3 regions of the Cryobacterium mannosilyticum genome follow, and region 1 is predicted to be linked to each of the others. Evidence: riboswitches for the same ligand, from Rfam matches in the RefSeq annotation. Region 1 holds a riboswitch; each other region holds the start of a gene.
What was found. Region 1 has a riboswitch for thiamine pyrophosphate ahead of thiM (hydroxyethylthiazole kinase). Riboswitches for the same ligand answer to the same signal wherever they lie in the genome.

Region 1 (7,440 bases):
GTCGATGGTGACGTCGTCGCTCACGGCGTCGAGCTGTTCGCGCAGGAACGAGGTCGGCGGCAGGTGGATCGACCGCACGCCCTGCGTGTTCTGCGCGACCAGGGAGGTGATCACGGCCATCCCGTAGCCGCCGTTGGCCGCGATCGCCTTGAGGTCGGCCTGGATGCCCGCGCCCCCGGTCGGGTCGGTGCCGGCGATGCTCAGCACGCGGGGGATACCGCTCATGCCGCGGCCCCGGCCCACGCGTCAGCGAACGCGCGGGTGGCTTCGCCCGGGTCGTCGGCCGCGCAGATCGCCGAGACGACGGCCAGCCCGGAGGCGCCCGCGGCGCGGAGGCCGGCCGTGTCGGTGAGACGGATGCCGCCGATCGCGACGCAGGGAAGCCTGGTCGACCGCGCGATCTTGCCGAACCCGGCCACGCCGAGCGCCTCGGGGTGGTCGGGCTTGGTCGCGGTCGGGTGGATCACCCCGACCCCGAGGTAGTCGACGAAGCCCGCCGGCAGGGCGTGAGCGGCACGCAGGTGCACGGGCGTGTTCGCGGTGAGTCCGAGCACGGCGTCCGGCCCGATCAGGGCGCGCACCGTGGCGGCCGGAAGGTCGGCCTGGCCGACGTGAACGCCGTCCACCTCTGCGCCGGCGTGCCGCGCCGCCAGGAAGACGTCAACCCTGTCGTCGACGAGCAGCAGGCAGCGACCGGCGGTGATCCGGGCGGCGGCGACCACGAGGTCGTAGAAGTCCCGGGTGTCCGCGGTCTTGTCACGGAGTTGAACGACGGAGACACCGCCGGCGACCGCGGCGGAGACCACTCCGAGCACCCCGAGCCGTCCGGAGAGCCGCCGGTCGGTGACGAGGTAGGTGGACAGGTCGAGGGTGCGCGGCCTTGGCGGTGTCGTGTGGGCCGACCTCTGCGGTGTCGCGTGGGCCGGCCGGGTCAGGTGGGCGGGCAGGCTCATCCGATGACCACGCCGGCCAGCACGTCGTCGGGGGTCAGCCCGGCCAGCCTGTCGAGGAAGGCGACGGCGAAGCTGCCCGGACCGGCGGATTCCCGCGCGGCCTGCTCGGCCGCGAGGGTGTAGACCGCGCAGGCTGCCACGGTCGTGGCGAGCCGGTCCTGGTCCTGGGCGGCGAAGGCGGCGATCACCGCGCCGAGGGCGCAGCCCCCGCCGGTGATCCGGGTGAGCAGCTCGGTGCCATTGTCGACGCGCACGTCCCTGACCCCGTCGGTGACGATGTCGGTTCCGCCGGAAATGGCCACGATGGACCCGAAGTCGATGGCGAGGTTGCGCGCGGCCTCGAGCGCGTCCTCGGCGGAGTCGGTCGAATCGACGCCTCGTCCGCCGTGGCCGGCCCCGGCGAGCGCGATGATCTCGGACGGGTTGCCGCGGATGACCGTGGGCCGGAGGCCGAGCAGGTCTCGGGCGAGGTGGGTGCGCACCGGGAGCGCGCCGATCGCGACCGGGTCGAGCACCCAGGGGGTTCCGGCCGCATTGGCGACGGTGACGGCCTCGACCATGGCGACCCGCTGGTCGTGCTGGGGAGTGCCGAGGTTGATCAGCACCGCGGACGCCAGCCGGGCGAAGGGTCCGGCCTCGGTGGGGAGGTCGACCATCGCCGGGGCGGCGCCGAGGGCGAGCAGGGAGTTGGCGGTGAAGTTGGCCACCACCGCGTTGGTCAGGCACTGCACGAGCGGCACGCCTTCCCGCAGGCGGCGGAGAAGTTCGGCGGCTGACTGGGCGTGCTGGTTCGACAAGCGAGAGTTCACTCGCGACATCCCTTCGCTAGTACTGGCTAGATCAGGTTCTACGGGTCTGATCTCAGCCATCGACTCTCGACGGCACCCCGTGTCACGCCTCCGAGCCTAGCCGCCTCAGGAGACCAGGCCCCCGCCGAACTCCTCGATCCCGATCAGCGGCTTGATGGTGGCCTGCACCGGGCCACGTGACTCCGAGTGCAAGCGCATACATTCCGCGTCTCAGCCTCGAGCCGCCCGCCCGGCCTGGTTCACCGCCCTCGGTGAGCTTCGCACACAGGTCATCGATGACGACCGGAGCGTAGTCTGAGGTCACCGGCCAAACGGTCGACGATGATGTTCCGTGGCGAAGAAGAGAGCGTGTCATGAGCGGCAAATACGAAGTGTACGTCGACAGGTCCGGCGGCTACCAGTTCAGGCTCAAGGCCAACAACGGCGAGGTCATCGCCACCTCCGACAGCTACAAGACGAAGGTCGCCGCGCTCAAGGGGATCGAGTCGTTGAAATCCCACGTCAAGTCCCACGTCGTCGACCTGACCGAACCCGCCAGCTGACACGGGAACCGCCGCCCATCCGGCTCAGGCCGAGGGGCGGCGGTTCCGGCGCGGTGCCGCTCAGCCGTTGATCACCTGGGGCACGCCGAGCGCCTTGAGGCCCTCCACGCCGAATTCGAGCCCGTAGCCGGACTGCTTGGCCCCGCCGAACGGGATCATCGGGTGCACGCCGCCGTGCCCGTTGATCCAGACGGTGCCGGCCTCGAGGCGGGCCGCCACTTCGCGCGCCTTCGCCAGGTCGGGCGACCAGACCGAGCCGCCGAGTCCGACGTCGACACCGTTGGCCTGCGCGATCACGTCGTCGAGGTCGGTGAAGCGGATGATCGGCAGCGCCGGGCCGAACTGCTCCTCCATGACGAGCGGGTTGGCATTGTCGATGTCGGCGATGAGCGTGGTCGGGTAGAAGTAGCCCGGCTGGTCCAGGCTCGGGTTGCCACCGAGGAGGACGCGCGCTCCGGAATCCTTCGCGGCGTCGACGAGGCGGGACACGATGTCGAACTGTGCCTTGTTCTGCAGCGGTCCGAGCACGTTCTTCTCGTCCAGTCCGACGCCCATCGGCATGGCGGCGGCGACCGCGGTGAGCTCCGTGCAGACCGCGTCGTAGATGTCGTCGTGCACGTAAAGGCGCTTCAGCGCCGCGCAGGTCTGGCCGGTGTTGATGAAGGCACCCCAGAACAGGCCCTCCGCGATGGCCTTCGGGTCGGCGTCGGAGAGCACGATGCCGGCGTCGTTGCCGCCCAGCTCGAGGGTGAGGCGTTTGACCGTGTCGGCGGAGCTCTTGATGATCGCCTTGCCGGTGGCGGTCGACCCGGTGAACATGACCTTACCGATTCCCGGGTGGCTGGAAAGCCGCGCACCGACCTCGCGGTCGCCGCAGACGACGCTCAGCAGACCGGCCGGAAGTTCCTGGTTCATCACCGCGACGAGCGCGAGAACGCTCAGCGGCGTGTACTCGGACGGCTTGACGACGACCGCGTTGCCCATCCGCAGGGCTGGGGCGATCTGCCAGACTGCGATCATCATCGGCCAGTTCCACGGGCCGATGGCACCCACAACGCCGATCGGACGGTAGTGCAGTTCGGCGTGGGTCTGGCCGTCGTCGACGATAACCTCGGCCTCCAGCGGCGTCGCGGCGGTGGCGCGCAGCCAGGCCGAGCAGGCGCCGACCTCGAACCGGGCGTTCGGACCGTTGAGCGGCTTGCCCTGCTCCCGGGAGAGCAGCTCCGCGAGCGGCTCCGCGGCGGCGTCGATGGCGTCCGCCACCCGGTTCAGGGTCGCGATGCGCTCCGCGTGGCCCCGTGCGGCCCAGGCCGGCTGGGCGGCGACGGCCGCGGCGACGGCGCGGTCGAGGTCGTCGACGGTGTGCACGGCGACCAGGCCGACCACCGCTCCCGTTGCCGGGTCCAGGATCTCCCTCGTCGGCGTCGACGTCGGGGTGATCGTCTCAAGAAGTGCGTCGTAGGTATCCATGGGTCCTCCACTGTGAGTCCGTTAGTACCCTGACCGTATCCAGCACTGATGCCGCCCCGTTTGTTGGAGCGCGCAGCGTGGTTGTCGGTCGGTGCCGACCGGGTCACCGCTCACGCCGGCGTCGGCCTCTGCTGCGCCTTCCGGCATCCGTCAGACGCGCGATCCGCCGAGCGCATTCTCGTAGGCGTCGATGGCGGTGGCGATCCCGTCCTCGCTGCGGATGCCCGCGGCGAGTTCACCGGCCCGCTGCTGCATCGACCTGTCGGCCAGGACCCTGCCCAGGGCGTCCGCGAGACGCGCCGAGGTGAGCCGGCGCTGCGAAAAGGATGACAGGCCGACGCCGAGGTTAACCACGCGGCTTCCCCAGAAGGGCTGGTCGACGGTGAACGGCACCACGATGCCGGGCACTCCGGCACGCAGGCCGGCCGCTGTGGTGCCGGCCCCTCCGTGGTGCACGACGGCTGCCATCCGCGGGAACAGCCACTCGTGTGGCACCGACTCCTGGACGAGCACGCGACCGCCCCCGTCGAGGTCGGTCAGTCCGAGGTCGGTCAGTTCGAGGTCGGTCAGTCCGCCCCAGCCGGAGAGCAGCACGGCTCGCACTCCCGCTGCGCGGACAGCCTCGAGCACGATTGCCGTCCGCTTCGCCGGGTCAGTGCCGCTGATGCTCCCGAACCCGATGCTCACGGCGGGACCGCGCGCGAGGAACTCCTCCAGCTCGGGCGATGGCTGCCAGGTGGGGTCTTCGGTGGGAAACCAGTACCCCGTCGTGTGGTTGCGGGCGCCGGGAACCCTGAGCACCCGAGGGCTGATCGCGTAGAGCGCCGGCTGACCCGCTGTGGCGGTCGACCGGCCGGACAGCCCCAGAACCTCGCGCCGGGCATCCGCCATCGCCTTCGCGAACGGCGCCCAGAGGGCGAACGAGGTGAGGCGATGGCCGAGGACATTCGGTCGCACCCGGGGTGTCAGCACACCCGGGTAAGCGGTGGCGGGCGCATCGATGGGCTGCAAGTGCGCGGGGATGAACGGCACCCGCAGCTTGTCGGCAACACCGAGACCGACGACCATTCCACCGACACCGCCGGTGAGGGCGTCCACCCCCTGCGCAGCCTCCAGGGTTTCCCGCGTCCAGATATGCAGTCGGGCGCCCATTTCCGCGGCAACCATCCGCATGCTTGCGCCGGACCCCCGCTCGGTGGCGCCCTGTGCACGCCGGATGTCCTCGCGCGAATTCCCGGACAGCCCGGCGAAGGGGATGCCGCTGCCCTCGACCAGCGGGGAGAAGTCCGCGGGGGCGATCAGCCTCGGCTCGTGCCCGCGCGCCTTCAGTCGAAGTGCCAATGCCGCGTACGGTTCGACCCCGCCCCTGGTGTCGTTGGCGACAATTCCGATGCGCACGATTCCTCCGAGGAGCCCGACGGGCGAAAAAGGCCCCGGGAAACCGCGATGAACGCGGTGACCAGGGGCCGAAAGTGCGGAGACGGTGGGATTTGAACCCACGGTACCCCGTGAAGGGTACTCCACCTTAGCAGGGTGGTGCACTAAGCCGTACTATGCGACGTCTCCTTGGTGCCTGCAATGCAAACACACCTCAGCAATCATAACCTCACAAGCGGGATCCGATTGAACACCGGCCCGGATGCCCGGATTGCTACTGGTTCTCGAGGGTGCGGCCGACGGAACAGGTCAGTTCCCCGGCCGTCTGCCCGGTCGCCGACTCCGGGAGCACGGTGACGCCGGGTGTCGTCGCGGCGGGGTCGGGTGTGGCGTTCGGGTCAGTCGGCTCGGCCGGTGCCGGCTCGGTCGGAGCGGCTGTCGCGGACGGGTCCAGGGTTGCACCGGCGCCCGTCGTACCGCCGAGCTTGAGCGGCTGGTCGGCGGCGACGGCCGTGAACAGGTCTTCGAAGTCCGGCTGCAACGGCAGCACCCCGCCCTCCGTGCTCCCGGTCGGGACCTGCACGAACACGACCTGGTCCAACGGGATGTCCTTGAGTGCCACGGCGATCGAGGCGAGCGTCGACACGTTGTTCAGGCTGGCCGACAGCGACATGTTCGCCGTCACGGCCTTGGCCAGGGAGTACACCTTGAGCGGGTCGGAGAGGGTGTCGGCGCTCTTGATCGTGCGCACGAGCGCCGACATGAACACCTGCTGGTTGTTGATCCGGGTCAGGTCGCTGCCGTCTCCGACGCCGTGCCGGGTGCGCAGGAACTGCAGGGCGGCGACACCCTCGAGCGTGTGCATGCCGGGGGTGAGGTAAGTCTGGGTGTAGTCGTCCTGGATCTCCTCTGCCACGCAGACCGGCACGCCGCCGACGGCGGTCGACATGGCCATCACCCCGCTGAACTGCACCTCGGCGGCGAACGGGATATCCAGGCCGGTCAGCTTCTCCACCGTGAGCACGGTGCAGGCCAGCCCGCCGTAGGTGAGCGTGGTGTTGATCTTCTGCCGGCTCATCGAGTTGAAGGTGCCGCCCGTCGGGTCGGGGCATTCCGGGATGGGCACGAACATGTCGCGCGGGAAACTGATCACCGAGGCGTTGCTGTGATCGGCGGAGATGTGCAGCAGCATCGTGACGTCGTTGAGGTCACCGGTCGAATCTTCTTCGCCGAACCTGGCGTCCTGGCCCTTGCGGCTGTCGCTGCCGACCACGAGCAGGTTCACCCCGCCAGGGATGGCCCCGATCTGAGGAACGGGGCCTTTGGTCTCATTGGCCAGGTGCACGCTCGGCTGCACGCTCGCGGCGACGTCGTAGGTGGCGAGGGAGGCGACGGACACCCCGCTGACGAGCAAAACGGCCATCGCCGCGGCGAGGAATTTCACCACGGTCACGACCGGGTTCGACCGCTTCAACCGGCCATGCCGGGCGAAGGTCGCGAGAGTGCGCGACCGTGTCGAGCGGGGCCGTAATTGGTCGCTCACTCAGATCCCTTCGTCGTGTGCCGGCGTGCAGCATCCAGGTGCGGAGGGCGTGGGATTCGAACCCACGAGACATCTCTGTCCACCAGTTTTCAAGACTGGCTCCATCGGCCGCTCGGACAGCCCTCCCTGTTCGCCGCGCAACTGCGCAGACGGCACGCGATCGCAATAGGCGAATACCGACCGATTCTAGCCGATGAGCCATCGTCCAGAATGCCAGCGGATGCTGACAGCAGGCTGGGTGAGGCTACAGGCTGCTCAACACGAACGCGAGGCCGTCGTCCTGAACGGCCCCGGTGGTCTCGCCGGCCGCAGCGATGACCTCGTCCGGCGCCTGCCCCATCGCCACCCCCCGGCCGTGGACGGCCGCCCACTGCAGCAGCTCGATGTCGTTGCGCCCGTCGCCGACGGCCATCACCCGGTGGCGGGGAATGCCGATCTCGGCACGCACCCGTTCCATCGCGGTGGCCTTGTTGACGCCGTCGGGGGCGATGTCCAGCCACGCGGTCCACCCGATCGCGTAGCTCACCCGGTTGAGGCCCATCCGGTCGACGACGCGGAGGAAATCGTCCATGTCGTGGTCGGGTGAGATCACCACGACCCTGGTGGCTGCATGGCGCAGGAGGTCGTCGAAGTCGACGTGCTCGCTGTCGAGTCCGATGGTCGCGTCCGGGAACGGCTCGGTGTAGCGGTAGTAGCCGTGCTCGTCCTCGACGGCGTAGCGGGCGGTGGTCAGGTGCGACTTGATC
Region 2 (7,440 bases), on a different contig from region 1:
CGCAGATCATCATCGGCGCCGTCGACCCGAAGGAAGTTCTTCGCGTCAAGGGTGTTCGCGCTGTGCAGAAGCACATCGTCGGTGGCGTGCAGGATGTCTACCGTTCGCAGGGTGTGCCGATTCACGACAAGCACATCGAGGTCATCGTTCGCCAGATGCTTCGCAAGGTCACCGTCGTCGAGCACGGCGACACCGGCCTGCTCCCCGGCGAGCTGGTCGACCGGCTCAAGTACAACGAGCTGAACCGCACCGCGCTCACCGAGGGCAAGAAGACGGCTTCGGCTCGTCAGGAAGTCATGGGTATCACCAAGGCTTCGCTGGCCACCGAGTCGTGGCTGTCGGCCGCTTCCTTCCAGGAAACCACCCGGGTTCTGACCCAGGCGGCCATGGAAGGCAAGAGCGATCCGCTGATGGGCCTCAAGGAGAACGTGATCATCGGAAAGCTGATCCCGGCCGGCACCGGTCTTCCCCGCTACCGCGACGTCACTGTCGAGGCAACGGATGAAGCCAAGGCTGAGCGTTACCCGAACCGCATCTTCACCGATGATGCGACGTTCAACGAGGGTGACCTGAGCTTCGTCGACTTCGACAGCTTCTCGTCGGACGACTTCACGCCCGGCACCTACAACTAGCATTCGCTAGGTACGACGGATGGCCCCCTGCTTCGGCAGGGGGCCATCCGTCGTTGAGCCCCGGTGATTTCGACGAGCCCAATGGCCGATCATCGGACCCGCCCGGTGATCGAGCCTGTCGAGACCACCGTGCCCGATAGGCTGGCCCCAATCTGCCAGGGGGTTCGCCAATGACCGCACCAGCTCCGTCCGCTCCACCGCGCGCCCGGCGCCGGCTCTGGTTCCTGCTCGGCGCTATCGGCTCGGCGCTGGTCGTGACCCTCGTCGTGCTGCTCATCGTCTGGCGCGGCGGCGCCGGCCTGCCCGGTGACGCTGCCGCGGGCGCCCGCCCCCAACCGAGCAAGACCCCGGCGCCGGTGGCCCTGGCCGCGGCGCCTGCCCCGGCGGCCACCCCGGCCGGGCCGCATCCGTCGACCTGCGGCGAACTCTACAGCCCGGCGATGGTGGCGGCATTCGGCACGGCGGTGCTCAACCCGGCCTGGACCGAAGCGGCGGACTCCGAAGTGCGGCACGGCACAGCGGATGCCGAACTCAGCACGGTCATCGACACGGCCGACAAGCTCACCTGCGTCTGGGGAAACCCGAAGGGCGGCTCCGACAGCGGGCTCACCACGAACCTGGTCTGGGTCACCGCGGAGCAGAGCGCGGCCGTGAAGGCGCGCCTCGCCGCCGCCGGGATGACCTGTTACGAGGAGCTCGGCGGGCTGCGCTGCGTCACCGAGACCAGCGGGGATGCCGGCACCTCCGGTGAGTCGCACTTCGTCCGGGACGGGATCTGGCTGGCGACCCACTACGTCAACTCGGGCCCCGACGGTTACACCCACGACATCATCGCCAACGTCTGGGCCGGGGCGTAGCCGGACAGTTCGCCGGCGTCCGATTCGCGGATAGGGTGGTGGAGTCAACACATCACCACGGGAGCTCGCACCAGCGAGCTGAGAGGACGGCCGGGGCCGTCGACCGTTGAACCTGTCCGGGTAATGCCGGCGTAGGGAGATCTGCCGAATGAGCACGAACGACGCTATAGCCATGTCCACTGTCACCACAGGAGCCGTCTGGGGCAGCACGAAGAGGCACGAATCAGTTCCCGGATTCCCGGGAATGGCCACCCCGGTTCGCCGGGTGAACCTGAGCAACGGAGAGCACTTCGATCTCTACGACACGTCGGGCCCGTACACCGACGAGAGCGCGGAAATCGACCTGGACGCGGGTCTGGCGAAGACCAGGGACCGCTGGATCCGGCCGGCGCCCATCGACGGGGCGGCCACCCAGCTCGTCTGGGCGCGAGCCGGACTCGTCACTCCGGAAATGGCATACGAGGCAGCCAGGGAAGGCCTACCGGTCGAACTTGTGCGAGATGAGGTCGCTCGCGGCCGCGCCGTCATCCCGGCGAACCACCGGCACCCGGAGAGCGAGCCGATGATCATCGGCAAGGCATTTGCGGTCAAGATCAACGCCAACATCGGCAACTCCGCGGTCACGTCGTCGGTCGGGGAAGAGGTGGAGAAGATGGTGTGGGCCGCCCGGTGGGGAGCGGACACTCTGATGGACCTGTCCACCGGCAAGGACATCCACCTCACCCGGGAATGGGTCCTCCGCAACTCGCCCATTCCCGTCGGCACGGTGCCGATTTACCAGGCACTGGAGAAGGTCAACGGCGACCCGACGGCGCTCACCTGGGAGCTCTACCGCGACACGGTGATCGAGCAGTGCGAACAGGGCGTCGACTACATGACCGTGCACGCCGGGGTTCTGCTCCGGTATGTGCCGCTCACGGCCAAGCGCGTCACCGGGATCGTGTCCCGCGGCGGGTCCATCATGGCGGCCTGGTGCCTCGCCCACCACAAGGAAAGCTTCCTCTATACGCACTTCGTCGAGCTCTGTGAGATCCTGCGCCGCTATGACGTGACCTTCTCGCTCGGTGACGGACTTCGGCCCGGGTCCATCGCCGACGCGAACGACGAGGCACAGTTCGCCGAACTGCGCACCCTGGGCGAGCTGACGAAGGTCGCCAAGTCCTACGGCGTGCAGGTGATGATCGAAGGCCCCGGTCATGTGCCGATGCACAAGATCGTCGAGAACGTCCGGCTCGAGGAGGAACTCTGCGAAGAGGCTCCCTTTTACACGCTGGGTCCGCTCGCCACCGACATCGCCCCGGCCTACGACCACATCACCTCCGCGATCGGCGCGGCCATCATCGCCCAGGCCGGCACCGCCATGCTCTGTTACGTGACGCCCAAGGAACATCTCGGTTTGCCGAACCGCGACGATGTCAAGACCGGAGTGATCACCTACAAGATCGCCGCCCATGCCGCAGATCTGGCCAAGCAGCATCCGAGGGCACAGCAACGTGACGACGCGCTCAGCCTGGCCCGGTTCGAATTCCGGTGGAATGACCAGTTCGCGTTGTCACTCGACCCGGACACCGCCCGCAGCTTCCACGACGAAACGCTCCCCGCCGAGCCGGCGAAGACGGCGCACTTCTGCTCCATGTGTGGGCCGAAATTCTGCTCAATGCGCATTTCAGCGGATGTTCGTGCTTACGCCGAAGAGAACGGCCTCACCAGCGCGGCAGCCATCGAGTCGGGTATGGCCGAGAAATCGGCCGAATTCACCCGCTTGGGCAACTCCGTGTACCTCCCGTTGCGCGCACTCTGACATTGCCTTGCCGTCCGCGCCTGGATGGTGCCGAAGCGCCATCCAGGCGGCCGGTCGGGCCGGTTGACGTCAGAGCATCTCGGAGACGCAGATGAAGTTGCCCTCGGTGTCGCGGAACCAGGCGGACTTCATCTCGTCCGTAGTCGCGACCCCGTTGACGGTCTTCATGCCGGGAATGTCGTAGTCCTCGAAGACCACTCCGCGGGCCCGCAACCTCGTCATCTCACTGTCGAGATCGTCGGTCACCCAACCCATCTGGGTGTTCTTGGCGGTTCCGGCATTGCTCGTCTCATAGATTTCAAAGGCCTGGCCGGAATCCAGGCGGTAGACGAGAACGCCCTGATGAACCTCGGCAGGGTCGAGGTCGAGAGCGTCGTGATAGAAGGACTGCGCGCGCTTGAGATCTGCCGCGGGCAATACCGTGTGTACTTCCTTGAACATGTGAGAATCCCTTCTCATCGATGAAGGAACGGGCCGAACAGGAAGAGCGCCGTGGGGCCCCAGCCGCGGACCCACGCCGTCTCGGCCGACCGCTGGCGCCTGCTTCCGAGTGGGAGTGCCGGCCGCGGTGGCGACGAACGCAGTGGCGGACTGGAACTCCTCGTCCCCCGACCGGGCTTTCCTCGGATCGGTGGGCGGTGACTATCGCATATAGAGGTGATCCTACGCCTCCCGAGACCGCCACGACAGAGGAATCCGTGGCGAGGGACGGCGAGGATGCCGGAACCCCGTATTCTTCTACTGGTGGCGGCATTCTCGCCCATCGCGAGCTGGGAGCACCATGGGTTTGGCAAGTCGGATCGGCGCGGCCTTCGTCGGGGCTGTCGGACTCATCGTCCTGATCGGCTGGTACACCGGCACCGCCGCGTTGACGACCGTGCTGCCGCATCTCGCGCCGATGAAGCCGATCACCGCCGTCGCCCTGATCGTTTTGTCACTTTCCGTCGGGCTCGCGCATCGGTGGGCGGCCGTGAGCCTGGCCGCCGTCACGGTCGCCCTCGCACTTGCGACCCTGGTCGGGTACGCGCTCGGGTCCACGTTCGGCATCGCCGGGTGGGTGCCGGGGATCGACCTGGCCGGCCAGGACCCGCGGATGGCGCCGCTCTCCGCGGTGGGGCTGATCCTCCTCGGCACGGCCGTGATCGCCGTGCGACAGGCCCGCACCACCCTGGTGCAGGTCTTCGCGCATGCCTCCCTGCTGATCAGCCTGATTGCCCTCCTGGGCTATGCCTATGGCGTGTCGTCCCTCTACACCGTGGCCGGGTTCACGAGCATCGCACTGCACACGGCGTTGAGCATCGCCATCCTGTCGGTGGCCGTGCTGCTCCAGCAGCCCACGGTGGGCCTGGTGGGATTGCTTCGCGATCAGGGCAGCGCGGGGCAGCTGATGCGCCGTGCCGTGCCGTTCCTCATTCTCGGCCCTTTCCTCCTCGGCTGGTTGCGGCTGTGGGGTCAGCACCAGGGTCTGTACGACACGGTGTTCGGCGTTGCCATCCTGATTTCGAGCATGACGGTGCTGGGTGTCGCGCTGATGTGGATCGCGGCCCGGAGACTCAGGGAACTCGACCGGCAACGCAACGAAGCCATGCAGGCCCTGGCCGAGGTCAACCACACCCTCGAGGAGGCTGTTGGCTGCCGCACCCGGGAACTCGGCGAAGTCGCCGACAAGCTCCACACCTTCATCAAGATCGCCCCCGTCGGCATCGTAGAGCTGGACTCCGAGGGAGGGCTCCTCACCGCGAACGACCAGTGGCTGGCCCTGAGCGGTCTGACCCTCCACGAGTCTCTGGGGGACGGGTGGGCGAAGGCGATGCACCCCGACGACAGCGATCGGGTGTCCGCGGAGTGGGGCGCTGTCGTCGCCGCCGGCACAATCTACGAAACCACCCTGCGCTTCCGCACCCCGCAGGGCCAGGTGCGCTGGGTTCAGGTCAGCACCGCGCCGATCCACGGCCTGGACCCCGAGACCGTCACCGGACACCTGGCCACCGTGACCGACATCACCGATCTTCGCAACGCCGAGGAAGCGGCCGCAGCAGCGCGAGCACGCTTCGAGGCGGCCTTCGCCTCCTCGCCGCTCGGCACGGCGATCGTCTCCCTCGACGGAGAGGTGCTGGAGGCGAACAAGCGGCTCTTCGACCTCGCAGGTCGAGCGACATCCGTGGTCAAAGGGCACATCGACGAGATCTTCATGCCGGCCGGAGCCGGCGGCGGCGATCGACTCAGCCTCGCCGACGGGCCGTCCACCCGGCAGCGGATGGACCGGCGGATGCGGCGCGGCGACGAGGAGGAGGAAACGTGGGTCAAGGTCAGCATCGCCGAGATCAACGAGGGCGAGTCGGCCGGGGGGCTCCTCTACCAACTGGAGGACATCACCGCCCGCCGGCTGGCCGAGGCGCGCGTGGAACACCTTGCCTTCCACGATCCCCTGACCAATCTGCCCAACCGCCTGCTGCTTCTCGACCGGCTCAACCAGGCCCTCCTGCAGGCGTCAGGTCATGGACAGGGCGTCGCTGTGCTCTTCATCGACCTCGACCGGTTCAAGTTCGTCAATGACAGCCTCGGCCATCACGCCGGTGACGCCGTGCTGACCGAGGTCGGCATTCGGCTGCGGATGAACGCGCGCTCAACCGACACGGTCTCCCGCATCGGCGGCGACGAGTTCGTCGTGATCTGCCCGGATGTCGGCAACAACAGGGACGTGCACAAGATCGCCGAGGCGCTGCAAAAGGCCATCGCCGAGCCGATTCTGGTCGGCGACCAGGTCGCATCCGTCGACGCCAGCATCGGCATCGCCTTCGGTCTCGGCCACGACGACGCCGAGTCGCTGCTCCGGAACGCCGACCAGGCCATGTACCTGGCGAAGGGCCGCGGAAGGGCACGCTACGAGGTTTTCGACGACGACCTGCGCGGGAGGATCGAGCGCCGTCTCGATACCGAACTGGCGCTGCGTGACGCCGTGGAGCTGGGCGAGATCGAGACCTGGTACCAGCCGATCGTCGACCTGCAGCAGCGCACCGTCGTGGCCACCGAGGCGCTCGCCCGGTGGCGGCGACCAGACCGGGGCCTGGTCTCGCCAGGGGAGTTCATCGCGATCGCCGAGGAGGTCGGCCTGATCATGGGGATCGGCACCACGGTGCTCGGCCAGGCCTGCCAGGCCGCCGCCTCCCTCGACGGGCGCATGGCCGTCAGTGTGAACGTGTCACCGCGGCAGTTCGTGCAGAACGACTTCGGGGCCGTCGTGAAACGGGCTCTCGCGGAGAGCGGACTCCCGCCGGACCAGCTCTGGCTGGAACTGACCGAGAGCGCCGTGCTCGATGCGATCGACTCCGCCGCCCGCACCTTCCAGGAACTGCGCTCCCTCGGGGTGCGGCTGGCCATCGACGACTTCGGCACCGGCTATTCCTCCTTCACCCACCTGAAGGCGTTCACCGTGGACCTGCTGAAGATCGACCTCACCTTCATCCGCGACCTCGAACGCTCCGAGCACGACCGGGCGATCGTCGAGGGCATCCTTCGCCTGGCCGATTCCCTCAACCTCGACGTCGTCGCGGAAGGCATCGAGACCACCGGTCAGCGAGACCTCCTGACCGAGATGGGCTGCCGGTACGGCCAGGGCTACCTGTTCTCGAAGCCCGCACCGGCGGCATCGCCGAACGTGTTCTTCGGCGACTGATCGTCTCCGCCCGGTCGACCGGGCGCACGCCGACGCGGACGGTCAGTCGTGGTTTGGGGCCGACCGGTCGAACTGCAGGCCGGCCTCAAACCGTAAACCGCGACGCTTGACCCAGCGCACCTCGGCCCCCTCAGGAATCGCCAGGCTTCCGGGGATCTCAACAATGACGAGCGATCCCGGTTGCAGGCGGTGGCGCATCGAGAGCCGACAGCCGCCGAAACCGATGTCTTCGACCACTGCGGTGAGCGTTGTGGGGTCCGAGGGCGATGGCTGGTCAGCGACCTGTACGACGACGGCGCCCTGGGAACCGTCGGTCAGACCACCGACGGCACGTTCGGTCGATCTCTTCCGTGCCCGTTGGAGGGCCGATTCGATCTCCACCGAGGCAACAGGGTGCAAGATGGCCTGGGCGCCGCTGGCTACCCGCACCTGGGACCGTCGCCAGGGCGCGAGGGTGCGGGAGGCTCCGCGCAC
Region 3 (7,440 bases), on a different contig from region 1:
CAAACTGCGCTACGCGGACTTCAGCACGGTGACCCGGTCGCGCACGCTCGCGGAGGCCACCGACGTCGGCCGGCGGATCTATGAGGAGGCTGCGGCCAGCTTCGACACCCTCGCCGCCTCGGGCATCCGAGTGCGCCTGATCGGGGTGCGCGTCGAGCAACTGGGCGACGGTGACGGTCAGGGCCTCGGCCTGTGGGACCCGGACGACGACTGGCGGGGAGCCGAGCGGGCCGTTGACACGGTCACCGCCCGGTTCGGGCGGGGCGCGGTGCGTCCGGCCTCGTTGCTCAAACCCGACAAGGGGTAGCCTGAGGGCATGACTAGCCTGCCAGAGAAGCTCGCAGAAATTTCCCGTTCCGCCGGCGTGAAGACCGCCTACGGCGACCCCGTTCAGGTGGACGGCATCAGCCTGGTGCCCGTCGCCCTCGTCTACTACGGCTTCGGCGGCGGCGAAGGCGATTCCGCGGAGAGCGGCAAGGGCAGCGGTGGCGGCGGCGGCGGAATGTCCCTCCCGATCGGCGCCTACGTGAAGTCGGGCGGTTCGCTGCGTTTCGAGCCGAACGTGATCTCGTTGCTCGCCGTCGGCATCCCGTTCGTCTGGGTGGCCGGCAAGGCGATCTCCCGCGTCATCCGCGCGCTGAAGCGCTGACGCGCCAGGGCACTCGGGTCGTCGAGACCGACCGTTCAGTTGACGAAGACGTCGGGGACGCCGTCGCTGTCCTCGTCGAGCCGTTCCTTCGCTTCGACCAGTCGGTAGTGCCGGTTCCGTGCGCGCAGCACGACCGTGGCGAGGAGCGCGGCGAGCAGTGACCCGGTCAGGATGGCCACCTTGGCGTGGTCGTCCAGCACCGTGCCGTGACCGAATCCGAGTTCGCTGATCAGCAGCGAGACCGTGAATCCCACCCCGGCGAGCATCGCCACCCCGATCACGTCGACCCAGGCCAGGTCAGGGTCCAGGGTTCCCCTTGTGGTCCTGGTGACCAGCCAGGTGGCGAAGAGGATGCCCACCGGCTTCCCGACGACCAGGGCGACGACGATACCGATGGCAATCGGGTCGGTCAGGGTCTTCGTGAGTCCCTCGGCGCCGCCGATGCTCACCCCGGCGGAGAAGAACGCGAACACGGGCACGGCGAAACCCGCCGAGATAGGGCGGATGCGGTGCTCGAGTGTCTGGGCGAGGCCGGGACCGGCGTCAGGGCCGCCCCCCTTCCGGCTGCGCAGCACCGGCACGGCGAAGCCGAGCAGCACGCCGGCGACCGTGGCATGGATGCCGGAACCGTGCACGAGGGCCCAGACGAGCAGCCCGATCGGCAGCAGGATGAGCCAGCCCGCCCAGGTCTTCCTGCCGAAGAAGTTCGAGTGCCGGTGGGTGAGGTAGGCGAAGAGGGCCAGCGGCACGACGGCCAGGAGGAGCATCATCGGCTGGATGTCAGTGGAGTAGAAGAACGCGATGATCCCGATGGCGAGCAGGTCGTCGACCACGGCGAGCGTGAGCAGGAAGATGCGCAGTGCGCTTGGCAGGTGGGAGCCGATCACGGCGAGGACGGCGACGGCGAAGGCGATGTCGGTGGCGGTGGGCACGGCCCAGCCGCGGAGCGCTTCCGGTCCGCCGCCGATGTTGATGGCCACGAAGAACAGGGCCGGGGTGATGACACCGCCGATCGCGGCCGCCACGGGGACGACGGCGCGGCTGAAGGTGCGCAGGTCGCCGGCGACGAACTCGCGCTTCAGCTCGAGACCGGCGATGAAGAAGAAGATGGCCAGAAGGCCGTCGGCCGCCCACGTGCCGAGGCTGAGCTTCAGGTGCCACGGCTCGAAACCGACCTCGAAGTCGCGCAGCGAGAAGTAGAAGCCGGCGGCCGGGGTATTGGCAAGAATGAGGGCGACAACGGTCGCCGCCAGGAGCAGGGCGCCGCCCACGGTCTCCTTGCGCAGGATCTGCGCGACGTGGAGGTGCTCCAGGTAGCTGCTCCGGCGGAAGATCTGCGCCCTGGTCTCTTCGGCGGGGGCGGACGGAGATGGTGGGTTCACGGGAGATCCTCTGGATTTCGGCTCGGCTCTAGGGCGTCGACCAGGCTTCCCGACTCACCGCTTCCAGCGTACACGGGGTCGGTTCCGGAGCCAGGCCGGCAGGTGCCAGGGGCCGCTCACTGGAAGCCCGCGCAGGAGCCGGCGCCGGCGCAGGATGAAGCGGCGTAGCAGCACGATCAGCAATGCCGCGAGCAGCAGGGGGACGGCGACGCTCACCCTGGGACGACCGGACGGGTCGACCGACCGTATCCGGTCCGGGCGCGGATTCGAGTCATCGTCCGAGTCTACGCGGCGGTCTATACTCGACTACGAACACGGGAGTCCGGTCAACCGGGCTGAGAGGAAGCTTCGGAAAGCTTCGACCGTCGAACCTGATCTGGATCATGCCAGCGCAGGGAGGCAGATTATCTCGTACCCGTGCCCTGTTTTCTCTACGGAAAGGGCACGAACAGTGCACACTGAAACCATCATCGCCACCCGGTCGGTCTCACGGAAATGGCGGGTCGTCGACATCGTCATCGCCAGCGTCATCGGCGTGGCCAGCGGCTTGATCTTCGTGGTCTGGAACCAGGCCTACAACCCGCTCAGCGGGCTGCTCACCCCGCTCCTGCCCGGACTCCAGGCCCTCCTCGGAGGCGGCTGGCTGTTCGCCGGGGTGCTCGGCGGCCTGATCATCCGGAAGCCCGGGGCTGCCCTCTATACCGAGCTGCTCGCAGCCGTGGTCTCCACCCTCGTGGGCGGCACGGCCTGGGGTGCCACCATTCTCGTCTCCGGGGTGGTCCAGGGCCTTGGGGCCGAACTGGTGTTCGCGATCTTCCTCTACGCCAACTACCGCCTGTACGTTGCCCTGTTGGCCGGCGCCGGCGCCGGGCTCGCCCTGGCGGTCAACGACCTGCTGTTCTGGTACCCCGGTTCCGCGGCGCCGTTCATCACGATCTACACGCTCTCCTCCGTCCTCTCCGGCATCGTCGTGGCCGGTCTGTTGTCCTGGTTGGCCATGCGCGGCCTGGCCCGCACCGGGGCGCTGTCCCGGTTCGCCGCCGGCCGGGCGGTTCGTGCCTCGAACTAGGGCGCGGAAACGATGACCGCCGCGAATTCGCCGACCTCCCGGGGTGCGTCCGTCGACGCCCGGGGGTGGGGCTGGCGGCACGCCGGACGCACCGGCTGGGCCGTCTCCCGGCTCGACCTGCGAATCGAACCCGGCGAACGCGTGCTGCTGCTCGGCGCGTCCGGGGCGGGGAAGTCGACACTGCTGCACGCACTGGCCGGCGTACTCGGCGGCGACGATGAGGGCGAACAGCACGGCAGGCTGCTGGTCAACGGTGGCGAGCCGGCCGCGGCCCGAGGCCTGGCCGGGCTGCTGCTGCAGGACCCGGACTCGCAGGTCATCCTTGCCCGGGTCGGCGACGACGTCGCCTTCGGCTGCGAGAACCTCGGTGTGCCGCGCGAGGAAATCTGGCGGCGCGTGCAGGAGAGCCTCCACATGGTGGGACTGGAGGTGCCGCTGGACCACCCCACCTCGGCATTGTCCGGCGGCCAGAAACAACGCCTCGCCCTGGCCGGCGTGCTCGCGATGAGGCCGGGTTTGCTCCTGCTCGACGAACCCACGGCGAACCTCGACCCCGCAGGAGTGATCGAGGTGCGCGACGCCGTGGCTCGGATTCTCGAGCATTCGGCGGCGACCTTCATCGTGATCGAGCACCGGGTGGCCATCTGGCAGGAACTGGTGGACCGGGTGATCGTGCTCGACCAGACCGGGGGAGTGCTGGCCGACGGCCGACCGGATGACGTGCTGGCCAGCCAGGGCGAGCGGCTCTCGGCCGCCGGGGTCTGGGTGCCCGGACGCGGCCACGGGATGCCGATCCGGCGGGCCATCGTACGCGACGTGGCGGACGGCACCCTGCTCCGCGCGGAGTCCCTCGCCATCGCACGCACGAAGAGCGTCGTCGTCGCCCGGGACCTCGACCTCACCGTTCGGGCAGGGTCCGCCCTGGCTGTGACCGGGCCGAACGGGTCGGGGAAGTCGACCCTGGCGCTCACGCTCGCCGGGCTGTTGAAGCCGGCCGCTGGACGGTTGGAGGCGAGTGCCGGGTTCGCCGACGGGGCGGGCGCCGCTCCGATCGGATGGACCTCCCGGCAGCTTCTGACCAGGGTCGGCACGGTGTTCCAGGATCCCGAGCACCAATTCGTCGCCGGCACCGTGCGGGCCGAGCTCGCGGTCGGCCCCCGGGCCCTCGGCCGGAGCGGGCCGGCCGTCGACAGCCGGGTCGACACCCTGCTGCAGCGGCTCAGGCTCGACCACCTCGCGGAGGCGAATCCGTTCACCCTGTCCGGCGGGGAGAAACGACGCCTGTCGGTCGGCACAGTGCTGGCTACCCAGCCGCGCCTGCTCGTCCTCGACGAACCGACGTTCGGCCAGGACTTCCGCACCTGGCGTGAAGTGGTGGCGCTGCTGCTCGAGCTCATCGACGACGGAACAGGGGTGCTGGCGGTCTCCCACGACAGCGACTTCGTCGCGGCCGTTGCCGACCGGGAGTACCGCCTGACCGACCGCGTCGCCAACCGCCAGCCGGCGGCCCCGAGATGAGCGTGCTCAGGGTCCCCGAAGGGACGCAGGCGATCTTCCGGGTCAATCCGGTGGCCAAGCTGGCGGCGGCGCTCCTCCTGGCCGGCGTGCTCATGCTCACCATCGACTGGGTGTCCGCCCTCGTCGCGCTCGGCTGTGAGGCCGTCCTGTTCTTCTGGGCCGGACTGAGCGCACGGATGTTCCTGCTCCGCACCCTGCCGGTCTGGCTGGCCGCGCCGACGGCCGGACTGACCACCCTCCTCTACGGGCAGGCTGCCGGTCAGGTGTACTGGGCATTCGGGCTCGTCCACGTGACACAGGGGTCAACCGACCTGGCTGTGGCCACGACCCTGCGGATCCTGGCGATCGGCCTCCCGTCGGTCGTGCTGTTCGTCACGGTCGACCCGACCGACCTCGCCGACGGCCTCGCCCAGGTCGTGCGCCTGCCGTCCCGGTTCGTGCTCGGAGGCCTGGCCGGCCTCAGGCTGGTCGGCCTGTTCATCGAGGACTGGCGTGCCCTCGAACTGGCCAGGCGGGCCAGGGGAATCGGCGACGGCGGCGCCATCCGCCGGCTGGCCGGCCAGGCGTTCGCGCTGCTGGTGTTGTCCATCCGGCGCGGGAGCAAACTGGCGACGGCGATGGAGGCCAGGGGCTTCGGCGCCCCGGTCCGTCGCACCTGGGCCAGGCCGTCCAGGTTCGGCGGGCGCGAGTATGCCCTGGTCGGCATCGGCCTGCTCGTGGCGTTGCTGGCCGTCGTCGTCTCGGTGGCGACGGGAAACTGGAACTTTGTCCTCGCCTGAGCCGGACGGGCGCATGTCGGCGCTGCTCGCACCGATCCTCGCCGCCCTGGCCGGCGCCGGGCCCACCCCCGTCGTCCTCATCGACGGGCCGAGCGGGGCCGGCAAGAGCACCCTGGCCGACCGGCTCGCCGCCGCCTGGCCGGGGGAAGAGCCGGTTCTGGTGCGGCTCGACGATATCTACCCCGGCTGGCAGGGACTCGACGCCGCCGTTGAACATCTGACCCGGCAGGTGCTCACCCCGCGAGCGGACGGACTGCCCGCGGCCTGGCAGCGCTACGACTGGGCCAACGCCCGCGCCGCCGAATGGCATCCGGTTGATCCGGCGCGTCCGCTCATCGTGGAGGGATGCGGCGCCCTCGCCGCCGCGCACCTCCCGTTCAGCGAGATCCGGGTCTGGCTCGCCGCCGACGACGGCGTCCGCAAGAAGCGCGCCCTGGCGAGGGACGGGGACATGTTCCGGTCGCACTGGGACGAGTGGCAGCACGAGTGGGAGGCCTACCTGGGCCGGGACGACCCGGAACACGGCGCCACGATCCGGCTCAGCGGGACGACGGAGATTCCCTGCCCGCCGGCGCCTGAAATCGGCCGCCTAAAACCGGCCGTCCCGGACTAGGTTGGAGACATGGCCAGCCCCGAAACCCACAACGTCCTCTACACGGCGGAGTTCATCGACGGTCCCCTCGAGGGGCAGGTCGATTCACGCGTCCTCGTGCACGGCAAGCACGATTCCCGGATCAGCATGCTCGCCGCCGTCGAGGGCATCGAAGCCCTGTTCTGGTACGACGAGGTCGACGAACGCGACGTGCAGGGCCGGTTGCACGTGCGCTACCGCTTCGATGCCGGAGACAGCGACCCGTACCTGCCGACTGACGAACAGGACTGACGAACAGGATTGTCGGGCAGCAATGACGGCCAGCAGGGGCCGTCCGTCAGTCCTGAGGGTTAGCGGCGCGCCGCCAGCAGCGCGGTGATCATGGGGACCGGATTCAATAGGCGCCAGCCCGGACCCGGTGCGCTGATCGTGCGGTCGAGCACGAGCGGCGCCGAGACCGGGGTGCCGGCCGCTTCGACCGACACCCGGCCGATGGTGCGCCCCGCCCGCCCCGTCGAGAAGGTGTCCAGGGTGACCGTGGCCGCCCCGGGAGCCTGGGCCTGCCAGCCGAACCGGCTCTTCGAGGCGCGCACCGTTCCGGACGAGGTGGCGCCCCACGGGGTGCTGAACCGCACGTAGGCGTCTCCCTTGGCCAGCACCGGAAGCTCGCTGACCCCGGAGCGGGCGCTCTCCATCAACGCGGTGAGATCCGTCTTGAGCGTGTCGTAGTCGGGTTCGCCGATCACCGCTCCGGAGAAGGTGAAGACGGATTCATCGCTGCTGACACGGGCCGTGAACAGGAAGCAGACGCCGGCGGCATCCGTGTAGCTGCGGGACACGCCCGTGATGCCCTCGTCGGGCAGATAGGCCGTGGTGTTGTCGACGCCGCGCTGGCCGACCAGCGCCGACGGGGGCTGGGAGAGCATTCCCGCGATGACCGGGTCGGAGGCGGCCATGCCGGCCAGGCGGGCCAGGTCGGTGGCCGTTCCGGCGCTTGCGTCGTGGAGGCCGTTGGCGTCGGCGACCGTCGTGCCGTCCAGGCCGTGCGCGGTCAGCCAGGTGTTGGCGGCCGCGACATAGGCGTCGATGGAGCCGAACGCCCAGCGCGCGAGGGTGTCGGCGTGGTTGTTGCTGGAGCCGAGGACCATCGCCTGGAGCAGTTCCGTCTCCGTCCACAGCTCACCGGGGAAGACGACGACGGTGCGCGCGCCCGAGTTGCCGTAGTCGATGTAGTCCTGGTAATCGGCGGTGGTGATCGGGATCTTCGGACCCGCGGTACCGGCTGCCAGGGGCTTCGCGTCCAGGACCACCAGCGCGGTCACGATCTTCGCGGCCGACGCCATCGGCAGTGCGTCTGCGTTGCCGCCGACGGCGATCGGGGCGGTCTTCGCTATCGCGGAGGCATCCGGTGTTGTCGCGCCAGGGGCTGCGGTGTCGAGGGCGACGATGGC

Region 2: it holds a riboswitch for thiamine pyrophosphate, as region 1 does, so the genes downstream of both, thiC (phosphomethylpyrimidine synthase ThiC) here and thiM (hydroxyethylthiazole kinase) in region 1, are expected to answer to the same signal.
Region 3: it holds a riboswitch for thiamine pyrophosphate, as region 1 does, so the genes downstream of both, E3O32_RS03605 (ECF transporter S component) here and thiM (hydroxyethylthiazole kinase) in region 1, are expected to answer to the same signal.

The regions. Positions count from the first base shown of each region.
Region 1 is NZ_SOFM01000016.1:208,655-216,094, reverse strand. Features, by position in the region: gene E3O32_RS06910 (bifunctional hydroxymethylpyrimidine kinase/phosphomethylpyrimidine kinase) at 1-225, opposite strand, end outside; gene thiE (thiamine phosphate synthase) at 222-953, opposite strand; gene thiM (hydroxyethylthiazole kinase) at 950-1,762, opposite strand; TPP riboswitch at 1,754-1,852, opposite strand; gene E3O32_RS06895 (YegP family protein) at 2,116-2,304, shown strand; gene E3O32_RS06890 (aldehyde dehydrogenase family protein) at 2,365-3,774, opposite strand; gene E3O32_RS06885 (glycosyltransferase) at 3,925-5,172, opposite strand; tRNA gene E3O32_RS06880 (tRNA-Ser) at 5,250-5,340, opposite strand; gene E3O32_RS06875 (LCP family protein) at 5,426-6,604, opposite strand; tRNA gene E3O32_RS06870 (tRNA-Ser) at 6,736-6,820, opposite strand; gene E3O32_RS06865 (HAD family hydrolase) at 6,939-7,440, opposite strand, start outside.
Region 2 is NZ_SOFM01000021.1:85,799-93,238, reverse strand. Features, by position in the region: gene E3O32_RS07885 (DNA-directed RNA polymerase subunit beta') at 1-632, shown strand, start outside; gene E3O32_RS07880 (hypothetical protein) at 803-1,489, shown strand; TPP riboswitch at 1,537-1,644, shown strand; gene thiC (phosphomethylpyrimidine synthase ThiC) at 1,662-3,290, shown strand; gene E3O32_RS07870 (VOC family protein) at 3,360-3,731, opposite strand; gene E3O32_RS07865 (putative bifunctional diguanylate cyclase/phosphodiesterase) at 4,072-6,966, shown strand; gene E3O32_RS07860 (glycosyltransferase family 2 protein) at 7,009-7,440, opposite strand, start outside.
Region 3 is NZ_SOFM01000009.1:81,596-89,035, forward strand. Features, by position in the region: gene E3O32_RS03590 (DNA polymerase IV) at 1-307, shown strand, start outside; gene E3O32_RS03595 (hypothetical protein) at 317-649, shown strand; gene nhaA (Na+/H+ antiporter NhaA) at 685-2,031, opposite strand; TPP riboswitch at 2,336-2,446, shown strand; gene E3O32_RS03605 (ECF transporter S component) at 2,483-3,100, shown strand; gene E3O32_RS03610 (ABC transporter ATP-binding protein) at 3,113-4,618, shown strand; gene E3O32_RS03615 (energy-coupling factor transporter transmembrane component T family protein) at 4,615-5,397, shown strand; gene E3O32_RS03620 (nucleoside/nucleotide kinase family protein) at 5,384-6,010, shown strand; gene E3O32_RS03625 (hypothetical protein) at 6,020-6,280, shown strand; gene E3O32_RS03630 (D-alanyl-D-alanine carboxypeptidase family protein) at 6,340-7,440, opposite strand, start outside.